DNA from 3 places in the Vibrio sp. R11-SG3-ISO3-SZ genome. Region 1 is predicted to be linked to each of the others. Evidence: predicted binding sites of a transcription regulator. Region 1 holds the regulator's gene; each other region holds the start of a gene.
What was found. The regulator MetJ, encoded in region 1, represses methionine synthesis genes. The targets are predictions, from matches to a motif close to TTAGACNTNTANANGTCTAA.
Positions count from the first base shown of each region.

Region 1 (3,283 bases):
CGCAGCTCGCTCCGCCTCGCTTAACGGGGCGCTTAATTCGCCGAGGGTGGTGAACTCGTCTTTGAGCGTCGCCAGCATGTGCGCTTGTTCGTCGTCACTGTCAATCAAGGCTTCGATAAGCCCTGTTTGGAATTGTCGTACCGACTGCAACGCTTCATGGGCAAGGCGGCCGTCTTTATAGAGCGCTTCGGTAAATTCAATCAAATGATTGGTGGTTTTACCGGCCGCTGAGACAACGATCAGATCATCGCTGCCAGAGTATTCTTTGAGTATGGTGACTACCCGGCGGTAGCACTCCGGATCCGCTAAGCTGCTACCACCAAATTTATGCAGTTGACGCGATGTCGTCATTACGCGGACTCCTTCACACAGTTAAAGGCTTGCTTGAGATCGTCAATCAGGTCATCGGCATCTTCAAGACCGACAGACAGACGCAGCAGTTGCTGAGAGACACCTGCCTCGGCCAGCGCCGCTTCTCCCATCGCACGGTGGGTCATTGACGCTGGGTGACAAATGAGGCTTTCTACGCCGCCTAGCGATTCTGCAAGAGAGAAGAGTTTCAGCTCACCGACAAACTGTTTCAGTTCTTCAAAGCTGCCAGCGAACTCGAAGCTGAGCATAGAACCAAAGCCTGATTGTTGTTTCTTAGCGATGTCATGGCCAGGGTGATCCGGCAAGCTTGGGTGATAGATGCGGCCGACCAGTGACTCTGTTTTCAGAAAGTCGAGAATGTTTGCCGAGCTTTGTTCATGCACCTTCATTCGTGCGCCTAACGTGCGGATGCCGCGCAGCGTCATGTAGCTATCAAACGGCGTGCCGGTGGCCCCAATGCAGTTGCCCCACCAAGCCAGTTCTTCAGCGTGCGCTTTGGTTTTGGTGATCACCACGCCGCCAATCACATCGGAGTGACCGTTGATGTATTTGGTGGTTGAGTGAATAACGAAATCCGCACCCAATTCGAGTGGCTTCTGGAAAATCGGGGTTAAGAAGGTATTGTCAACCGCGACCAGTGCGCCGACTTGTTTCGCTTGCTGGCAGACTTTCTCGATATCCACCACACGCACCAAAGGATTTGATGGCGTTTCCAACAGGATAAGCTTGGGTTTCTGGTTGATGGCGGCGGTCAAGGCTGCGTCATCGGATTGGTCGACGAACAACACGTTGAAGTCGCCTTTTTGCGCACGGGTATTGAAGAGTCGATAGGTGCCACCGTAGCAATCGTGTGGCGCGACAATCAAATCATCTGGCCCGACAAACGCAGACACCCAAAGGTTGAGCGCTGAGGTGCCACAGTTGGTCACCACTGCGCCTTCTCCACCTTCTAATTCATACAGCGCCGTTTCAAGCAGGCCACGGTTCGGGTTGCCAGAACGCGTGTAATCGTATTTCGGCACTTCACCAAACGCCGGAAATCCGTAATTGGTCGAGAGATAAATAGGGGGAACGACAGCGTGATGTTGGGTGTCTGACTCGATACCAGTACGTACCGCGATGGTGGCGGGTTTGCGCGTGCTCATAGCGTTTTCCTTGCGAACAGTAGTGACTTGTTTTAGGGAATGCGATATACCTGTTGCTTATCAGGTGTATCCGGCACCCAATGTGGTGTAGTGCTGCGACACACTCACAGTTTGGGCCGATTCCACTCCTATCGCCAACCACTTTACTTCTCATTTTTTAAGACGTCAACACTTCTAGACGTCTATATGTCTTTGCTTGTAGCCATAAATACCGTTAAAATTGTGGTTTAAACACTCATACGCAAATATAAAGGTGCGCAATGGCAGACTGGAATGGCGAATACATTAGCCCATACGCAGAACACGGTAAGAAAAGTGAGCAAGTGAAAAAAATCACGGTCTCCATCCCACTTAAAGTCCTTAAGGTATTAACAGACGAGCGTACGCGCCGCCAGATCAACAACCTGCGTCATGCCACCAACAGTGAGTTGTTGTGTGAAGCGTTCTTGCACGCTTACACAGGTCAACCATTACCGACGGATGAAGATTTGCGTAAAGACCGTCCAGATGATATTCCCGCTGAAGTGAAAAAGCTGATGACGGAGATGGGGATTGAGTTTGAGGCGTTTGACGACTAACGCTCGCCCTGTTTTGCACCGAATTTGAATGCAAAAGCCGCTGACATCGTCAGCGGCTTTGTTGTTTTTGCTCAGCCAGAGACAAAGGTCGTGGCTGGTAGTGGGCGTCAAGGTTACTCGATATCCATGTAATGGTCAGGCAGCTCAATGCGTGCCACCCCGGATTCTACCGCGGCTAACGCGACCGCTTTGGCGACGCGGGGGAGTAGTCTTGGGTCCATCGGTTTTGGAATAATGTAGTCTGGGCCAAACGAGAGTGAATCCACACCCGCGGCGGTCAGAACATTGGCAGGTACCTCTTCCTTCGCCAGTTGACGGATCGCCGCTACGGCAGCGAGCTTCATCTCATCGTTGATCTCGCTAGCACGTACATCCAGTGCGCCACGGAAAATAAACGGGAAGCAAAGTACGTTGTTGACTTGGTTCGGGTAGTCACTGCGACCTGTACCCATAATGAGGTCATTGCGTACATCATGAGCGAGCTCAGGTTTGATCTCAGGATCTGGGTTAGAGCAGGCAAACACGATGGGTTTGTCGGCCATCAATTTAAGATCATCTGGCGATAATAGGTTAGGACCAGAAACGCCAAGGAACAGATCGGCGCCTTCAATGACATCTTGCAGCGTACGTTTGTCGGTGTTGTTGGCAAACAGTTGTTTGTATTCGTTGAGATCATCACGTCGAGTGTGGATCACACCTTTGCGATCCAGCATGTAAATTTTCTCGCGCATCGCGCCGCACTTGATCAGCAGCTCCATACAAGCGATGGCAGCCGCACCGGCGCCCAGACAGACAATCACGGCGTCTTCCAGTTTTTTACCTTGCAGCTCAATGGCGTTTAGCATGCCAGCAGCCGTCACAATGGCGGTACCGTGTTGGTCATCATGGAAGACTGGCACATCACAGCGTTCAATTAATTGTTTTTCGATTTCAAAGCAGTCTGGCGCTTTGATGTCTTCTAAGTTGATGCCGCCGAAGGTATCCGCGATGTTGGCGACCGTGTCGACAAACTCATCGATGGTGCGATGTTTGACTTCGATGTCGATGGAGTCCAAACCTGCAAAGCGCTTAAACAGCAGGGCTTTGCCTTCCATCACGGGCTTTGATGCCAGTGGGCCAAGATTACCTAGGCCAAGAATCGCTGTGCCGTTGGAGATCACTGCCACCATATTGCCTTTTGCAGTGTAC
Region 1 covers NZ_JCBDGX010000036.1:5,015-8,297, forward strand. The annotation lists gene AC6R1O_RS04955 (bifunctional aspartate kinase/homoserine dehydrogenase II) at 1-351, opposite strand, end outside; gene AC6R1O_RS04960 (O-succinylhomoserine (thiol)-lyase) at 351-1,517, opposite strand; gene metJ (met regulon transcriptional regulator MetJ) at 1,778-2,095, shown strand; partial or broken gene AC6R1O_RS04970 (malic enzyme-like NAD(P)-binding protein) at 2,209-3,283, opposite strand, start outside.

Region 2 (3,283 bases), on a different contig from region 1:
GACGAGAGATGATCACCCCAACGACTTTTTGTCGCCCACCACGCATCGATTGCGCCGATTTGGACGGCACATAACCCGACTCCTGAATCACTCGCTCCACTTTGGCGCGGGTTTCCGGTTTGACTTTCGGGTCATTGGTCAGCACGCGTGAGACGGTCGACTTTCCGACGCCAGACAGCTTGGCAATATCAACAATGGTGAGTTTTTTGCTCATGTTCCTACGTCATTAAAAGCCATGCCAAGGCGAAGGCCTTGGCTATTGAGGTGCGGTAACTTGGATTTAATCAGTGACACATTGGGTAAAGCGCTGATCTTGATAGTTCAAACGCGCTTCGTTGCCTTTGATGGCCAAATTGACAGCCGGCGTCACTTCTTGACCATCGTCCATTAGCGCGTAGCGGCTGCCCGAACCTGAGGGTAGCTGGGTTAGACGCAGCGATTTGCCCTCTACTTTAACCAGTGCTGCCTCTTCACCAGAAAGGTAAGCGGCTGAAAACTGCTTGCCCTCATCACACTGGTAGGTATGGAATTTTACTGGCGCGCTCGCCTGCTCGCTTTGCGCGCAGCCCAACATCAATCCCGCGACTGCCCACAAGGCTAAATGCTTGTTCATACTCGACTCCTTGAGTGTTTGTGCCCATGACTGCTTGTTGCCCATCAATGGTTTTATTGGTTAACGGTATTTGTTAGTTAACGGTATTTGTTAGATAGTGCGGCACATCGGCAAGACTATCAAGCACCACGCTTGCTAGCGCTTCACCTTGTTCGGTCACCGGTTTGCCTGAGCGGACCAAAATCTTCTGCCCTACCCCCGCGGCCTCTGCCGCCATCAAATCTTGCGCCTTATCACCGACCATGACCGATTTGGCCATATCGATATCGAGAAAGCGCTGCGCTGACTGGAACATCCCCGGCTTTGGCTTACGACATTCGCAATCCCGATCGTCGCCATAATCAGGGTGATGCGGACAGTAATAGAAGCCATCAAACTCGACACCGTGATCGACAAAGTTCCAATCCATCCATTGCGTCAGCGACAAGAAGCGATCTTCGCTAAACTTGCCACGGGCTATACCCGACTGATTGGTCACCAGCACCAATAGGTAGCCCATCTGCTTGAGTTGCTTCGTCGCCTCAAATACGCCATCGATAAACTCGAAATCATGCTCATCATGCACGTAACCGTGGTCAACGTTGATGACGCCATCTCTATCTAGAAAGACTGCTGGTTTTGCCAAAATATGTGTCTCTGTCTGCTGTGTTTGGCTCGAATTATACCTTAAAACGAGCGAATTGCAGCAAGGCGAGCGCTATCGCTTTAGCGCCGGTGAATAAGGCCATTTGCCCGCGTTATTTCTTTCTTATCTATCTCATGACGAAACAATCTCCGCGCAAGAGAGTGAAAAAAGGCGTTTGGACGTCTAGCCGTAAAAATATCTATTGACACTAAACCTGCAAACCCATAGCATCGTCTACCAAATGAGAGGTAGTTCAAAATAATCGACTTCTCACCAAGTTATTTGCAAGCGGGTTAACTGATGATTGAAATTAATCAAGTCAACAAGGTGTTTTATCAGGGCAGCAAGGAAATCCATGCGCTGAAAGACATTAACCTTACGGTTCCTCAAGGAACGATTTTCGGTGTTATTGGCTCTTCTGGAGCAGGGAAAAGTACACTGATTCGCTGCGTGAACATGTTGGAAGCGCCCACCTCAGGTTCAATCAAGGTTGATGGTGTTGATTTGACGACACTGTCTAAATCACAGCTGAGCCAAGCACGCCGCAATATCGGTATGATTTTCCAGCACTTTAATCTGCTTTCATCCCGCACTGTGTTTGATAATGTCGCACTGCCACTTGAACTGGCGGGCAAAGACAAAAACGCCATCACCACTAAGGTAACCGAACTGCTCAAACTGGTCGGCCTTGCTGATAAGCATGAAAGCTACCCGTCAAACCTCAGTGGTGGTCAGAAACAACGCGTTGCGATCGCTCGTGCGCTCGCATCAGATCCTAAAGTGCTGCTGTGTGATGAAGCGACCAGCGCGCTCGATCCCGCGACCACTCAATCGATTCTTGAGCTGTTAAAAGAGATCAACCGCAAGCTGAACATTACTATGCTTTTGATCACTCACGAGATGGACGTGGTCAAAAGCATTTGTCACCAAGTGGCGATCATCGGTGGTGGTGAATTGGTGGAGAAAGGCACGGTTGGTGATATTTTTGCTCATCCGAAAACCGAGCTTGCGCACCAATTTATTCGCTCTACGCTCGACTTGTCGATCCCAGAAGATTACGAGGCTCGCTTGCAAAGCAGCCGCGTTGAAGGCAGCTACCCTCTGGTACGCCTTGAATTCACTGGCGCAACCGTCGATGCTCCGCTGATGAGCCAAATTGCGCGTAAATTCAATATCGATGTCAGCATTCTGAGTTCAGACTTAGATTACGCCGGTGGCGTAAAATTCGGCATGATGGTCGCCGAGCTATTTGGTAATGAGCAAGACGACAACGCAGCAATCGAATTTCTGCGTGAACACAATGTAAAGGTAGAGGTGCTTGGCTATGTCCTTTAACACGATTTCACAGTGGCTCGAGCTTAACAGTAAGCTATTGATTGGCGCGACGTGGGAAACCCTCTACATGGTCGCCGTCGCGGGTATCGTGGGCTTTGCTGTCGGTATCCCTCTCGGCGTTATCTTACACACGACCAAAAAAGGTGGCCTACTAGAAAACACCAAACTCAATGGTGTGTTGGGCGCAATCGTCAATATTGGTCGCTCCGTGCCGTTTTTGGTGTTGATGGTTGCCATCATCCCTGTGACGAAACTGTTGGTGGGCACTTTTATCGGTACCACCGCCGCCATCGTGCCGCTCACGATTGGTGCGATTCCATTCGTCGCTCGCCTGATTGAAGGCGCACTACTGGAAGTACCAAGCGGTTTGGTCGAGGCTGCGCAATCTATGGGTGCGACGCCAATGCAAATCATCAGTAAAGTATTGCTTCCTGAAGCGATGCCGACCATCGTCAACTCCGTCACCATCACTTTGGTGACATTGGTGAGCTACTCAGCAATGGCGGGTACAGTGGGCGGCGGCGGTCTAGGTGATGTCGCGATACGTTACGGATTCCACCGCTACGATGTAGTCATCATGGCTGTGACAGTGGTGATGCTCATCGTACTGGTTCAAATTATTCAATCTATCGGCGATGCGATTGTACGCCGAGTGGATCACAGATAAACATTAAGAATTTCACAAGGAGAAGGTCATGAAATTTAATCTT
Region 2 covers NZ_JCBDGX010000077.1:9,734-13,016, reverse strand. The annotation lists gene treR (trehalose operon repressor TreR) at 1-214, opposite strand, end outside; gene AC6R1O_RS09695 (MliC family protein) at 281-613, opposite strand; gene gmhB (D-glycero-beta-D-manno-heptose 1,7-bisphosphate 7-phosphatase) at 687-1,238, opposite strand; gene metN (methionine ABC transporter ATP-binding protein MetN) at 1,539-2,573, shown strand; gene AC6R1O_RS09680 (methionine ABC transporter permease) at 2,563-3,240, shown strand; gene AC6R1O_RS09675 (MetQ/NlpA family lipoprotein) at 3,269-3,283, shown strand, end outside.
Region 2: the regulator MetJ is predicted to act here: its motif matches at 1,414-1,433, upstream of metN (methionine ABC transporter ATP-binding protein MetN).

Region 3 (3,283 bases), on a different contig from region 1:
GCTTAGATAACGCGAAAGCAAGACCAAAGGAACGGCGACCGCCATCATGATCCAGTCTTCTTGATGGAATTCAAACAGCAACATCGACATACCGATCAAAAGGAACAAGACGCCGTTGAGGAATTCATCGATCAGCTCCCAGAAATGGTCGAGGTGATCTTCACTCTCTTTTGAAAAGCCGATAAAGCGCGTCCAGTTACCGATCATGATTCCTGAGACCACCATTGCTAACGGGCCCGACACATGCAAAACCTCGGCAAAGGCATAACCTGCGGTGGGAATGCCGATGGTCAGCAGTAGTTCCATAGAGTGATCGTCGGTCGCGCTGATCAGGTAGTGGAACAAGAGCCCTAGGGCAAAGCCATACACAATGCCACCCATCGCTTCTTGTGCGAACAGCAAGGTGACGCTGCCTAGTGTCGGCGTGTCGTGACCAAAAGCGATGGTGTAAAGAGTGACGAAAATGACCAAGCCAAAGCCGTCGTTAAAAAGGGACTCTCCCTCAATTTGGGTTGAGATACGTTTGGGGGCTTTGAGCTTTTTGACGATCGCTAACACGGCAATCGGGTCCGTCGGAGAGATCAGTGCCCCGAAGAGTAAGCAGTACACCAGATCAAACGGAATGTGCAGCCATTGGCAAAAAGCATAAAGACCAAATCCGATGAAGAACGTCGAAAACAGCGTGGCGCCCAAGGCTAAGACAGTGATCTCCCATTTTTGATCTTTAAGGTTGGGCAGTTTGATACCCAATCCGCCAGCGAAGAGGAGAAAGCCGAGAATCCCCTTCAACAAAAAATCTTCGAAGTTGATGCTGGCGACCGTCTTTGACGCAATGTCTGTCAGTTGGAACCAATCATTTTGGCCTGCAACCAAAATGAGTAACGACAGCACCATAGAGCCCGCTGTGATGGCGATGGTGGTCTGCATTTTACCTATCTTGCTGTTTACAAAGGCAATCAGCATTGCCGCAGCCGATAAAAAGCAGAGTGTGTAGTAGACTGACATGAGCGTTCCAGTATGTAACAAATTATGAACAAGAATTTTGTTACTGACTTGTTCAAATAGCAAATGATTTTTACCCGTGGTGTGAGACGTATTTTTACCGTTTAGACGTCTAGACTCCTTTTTGATCTGTGATAGGATGGGGAAATAACGAAAGGAATGAGGCAGTACTGTGGGAAGTAATGTAAGGCAGCAAATCGAAGCGCAATTGCAACAACGGATACTTTTGATCGATGGTGGCATGGGCACCATGATCCAAGGTTACAAGCTCGAAGAGCAAGATTATCGTGGTACGTGTTTCGCCGATTGGCATTGTGATTTAAAAGGGAACAACGATCTGTTGGTGTTGACTCAGCCTGCATTGATCAAAGAGATCCACAGCGCCTATTTAGAAGCCGGTGCGGATATTCTCGAAACCAATACCTTTAATGCCACCACGATTGCGATGGCCGACTACGACATGCAGAGCTTAAGCGAAGAGATTAACTTCGCAGCGGCCCAACTTGCACGTGAGGCGGCCGATGAATGGACGGCAAAAACGCCGGACAAACCTCGCTATGTCGCGGGCGTATTGGGCCCAACCAACCGCACCTGTTCCATCTCTCCTGATGTGAACGACCCAGGTTATCGCAACGTCAGCTTTGATCAGTTGGTCGAGGCGTACTCTGAGTCGACGCGTGCCCTAATCAAAGGCGGCAGCGATCTGATTCTTATCGAAACCATTTTTGACACCCTCAACGCCAAAGCGTGTGCGTTTGCCGTTGACTGCGTATTTGAAGAGCTCGGCATTACCCTGCCTGTGATGATTTCAGGGACAATTACCGATGCCTCTGGACGTACGCTCTCTGGCCAGACTACCGAAGCTTTTTACAACTCACTGCGTCACGTTAGACCGTTATCGTTTGGCTTGAACTGCGCACTTGGCCCTGATGAACTGCGTCCATACGTCGATGAACTCTCGCGTATTTCGGAGTCTTTTGTCTCGGCGCACCCAAACGCCGGTTTGCCGAATGCGTTTGGTGAGTATGACTTGTCGCCACAAGAGATGGCACAACATGTTGAGGAGTGGGCGAAAAGCGGCTTTCTTAACTTAATTGGTGGCTGTTGTGGTACCACGCCAGAGCATATTCGTGAAATGGCTCGTGTGGTCGATGGTGTAGCGCCGCGCGCTCTGCCAGAGCTCCCTGTCGCGTGCCGTTTGTCAGGGTTAGAGCCGCTCACTATTGAGAAAGAGACGCTATTTATTAACGTCGGCGAGCGAACTAACGTCACGGGCTCGGCACGATTCAAGCGTCTTATTAAAGAAGAGCAGTATGATGAAGCGTTGGAAGTGGCACGTCAGCAAGTGGAAAACGGCGCGCAAATCATCGATATCAATATGGATGAAGGCATGCTTGATGCGCAGGCCTGCATGGTACGCTTCCTTAACTTGTGCGCCTCTGAGCCTGAAATCTCCCGCGTGCCGATTATGGTTGACTCGTCGAAGTGGGAGGTGATTGAAGCGGGTCTGAAATGCATCCAAGGCAAAGGCATCGTTAACTCGATCTCGCTCAAAGAAGGCAAAGAGAAATTCATTGAGCAGGCCAAGCTGATCCGACGCTACGGCGCCGCTGTGATTGTGATGGCGTTTGATGAAGTGGGTCAGGCGGAGACGCGTGAGCGTAAACTCCAAATCTGTACGAACGCGTATCGTATTTTGGTTGACGAAGTGGGCTTCCCGCCGGAAGACATCATTTTTGACCCGAATATCTTCGCGGTGGCCACCGGTATTGAAGAGCACAACAACTACGCTGTTGATTTCATTGAGGCCGTAGCAGACATCAAACGCGATCTGCCGTATGCGATGATTTCAGGTGGCGTGTCCAACGTATCGTTCTCGTTTCGCGGTAATAACTATGTACGCGAAGCGATTCATGCGGTGTTCCTCTACCACTGTTTCAAGAACGGCATGGACATGGGCATCGTCAACGCCGGTCAGTTAGAAATTTACGACAACGTCCCAGACAAGCTGCGTGAAGCGGTAGAGGATGTGGTGCTTAACCGCCGCTCTGATGCTACCGAGCGCTTATTGGATATTGCCGGCGAATACGCCGAAAAAGGGGTCGGCAAAGAAGAGGATGCCTCAGCACTGGAATGGCGCACATGGCCTGTTGAAAAGCGTTTAGAACATGCGCTAGTGAAAGGCATCACCGAGTTTATTGTTGACGATACAGAAGAGGCGCGAGTCAATGCGAGCAAGCCTCTCGAGGTCATCGAAGGGCCACTGATGGATGGCATGAAC
Region 3 covers NZ_JCBDGX010000026.1:2,741-6,023, forward strand. The annotation lists gene AC6R1O_RS03455 (cation:proton antiporter) at 1-1,005, opposite strand, end outside; gene metH (methionine synthase) at 1,175-3,283, shown strand, end outside.
Region 3: the regulator MetJ is predicted to act here: its motif matches at 1,107-1,126, upstream of metH (methionine synthase).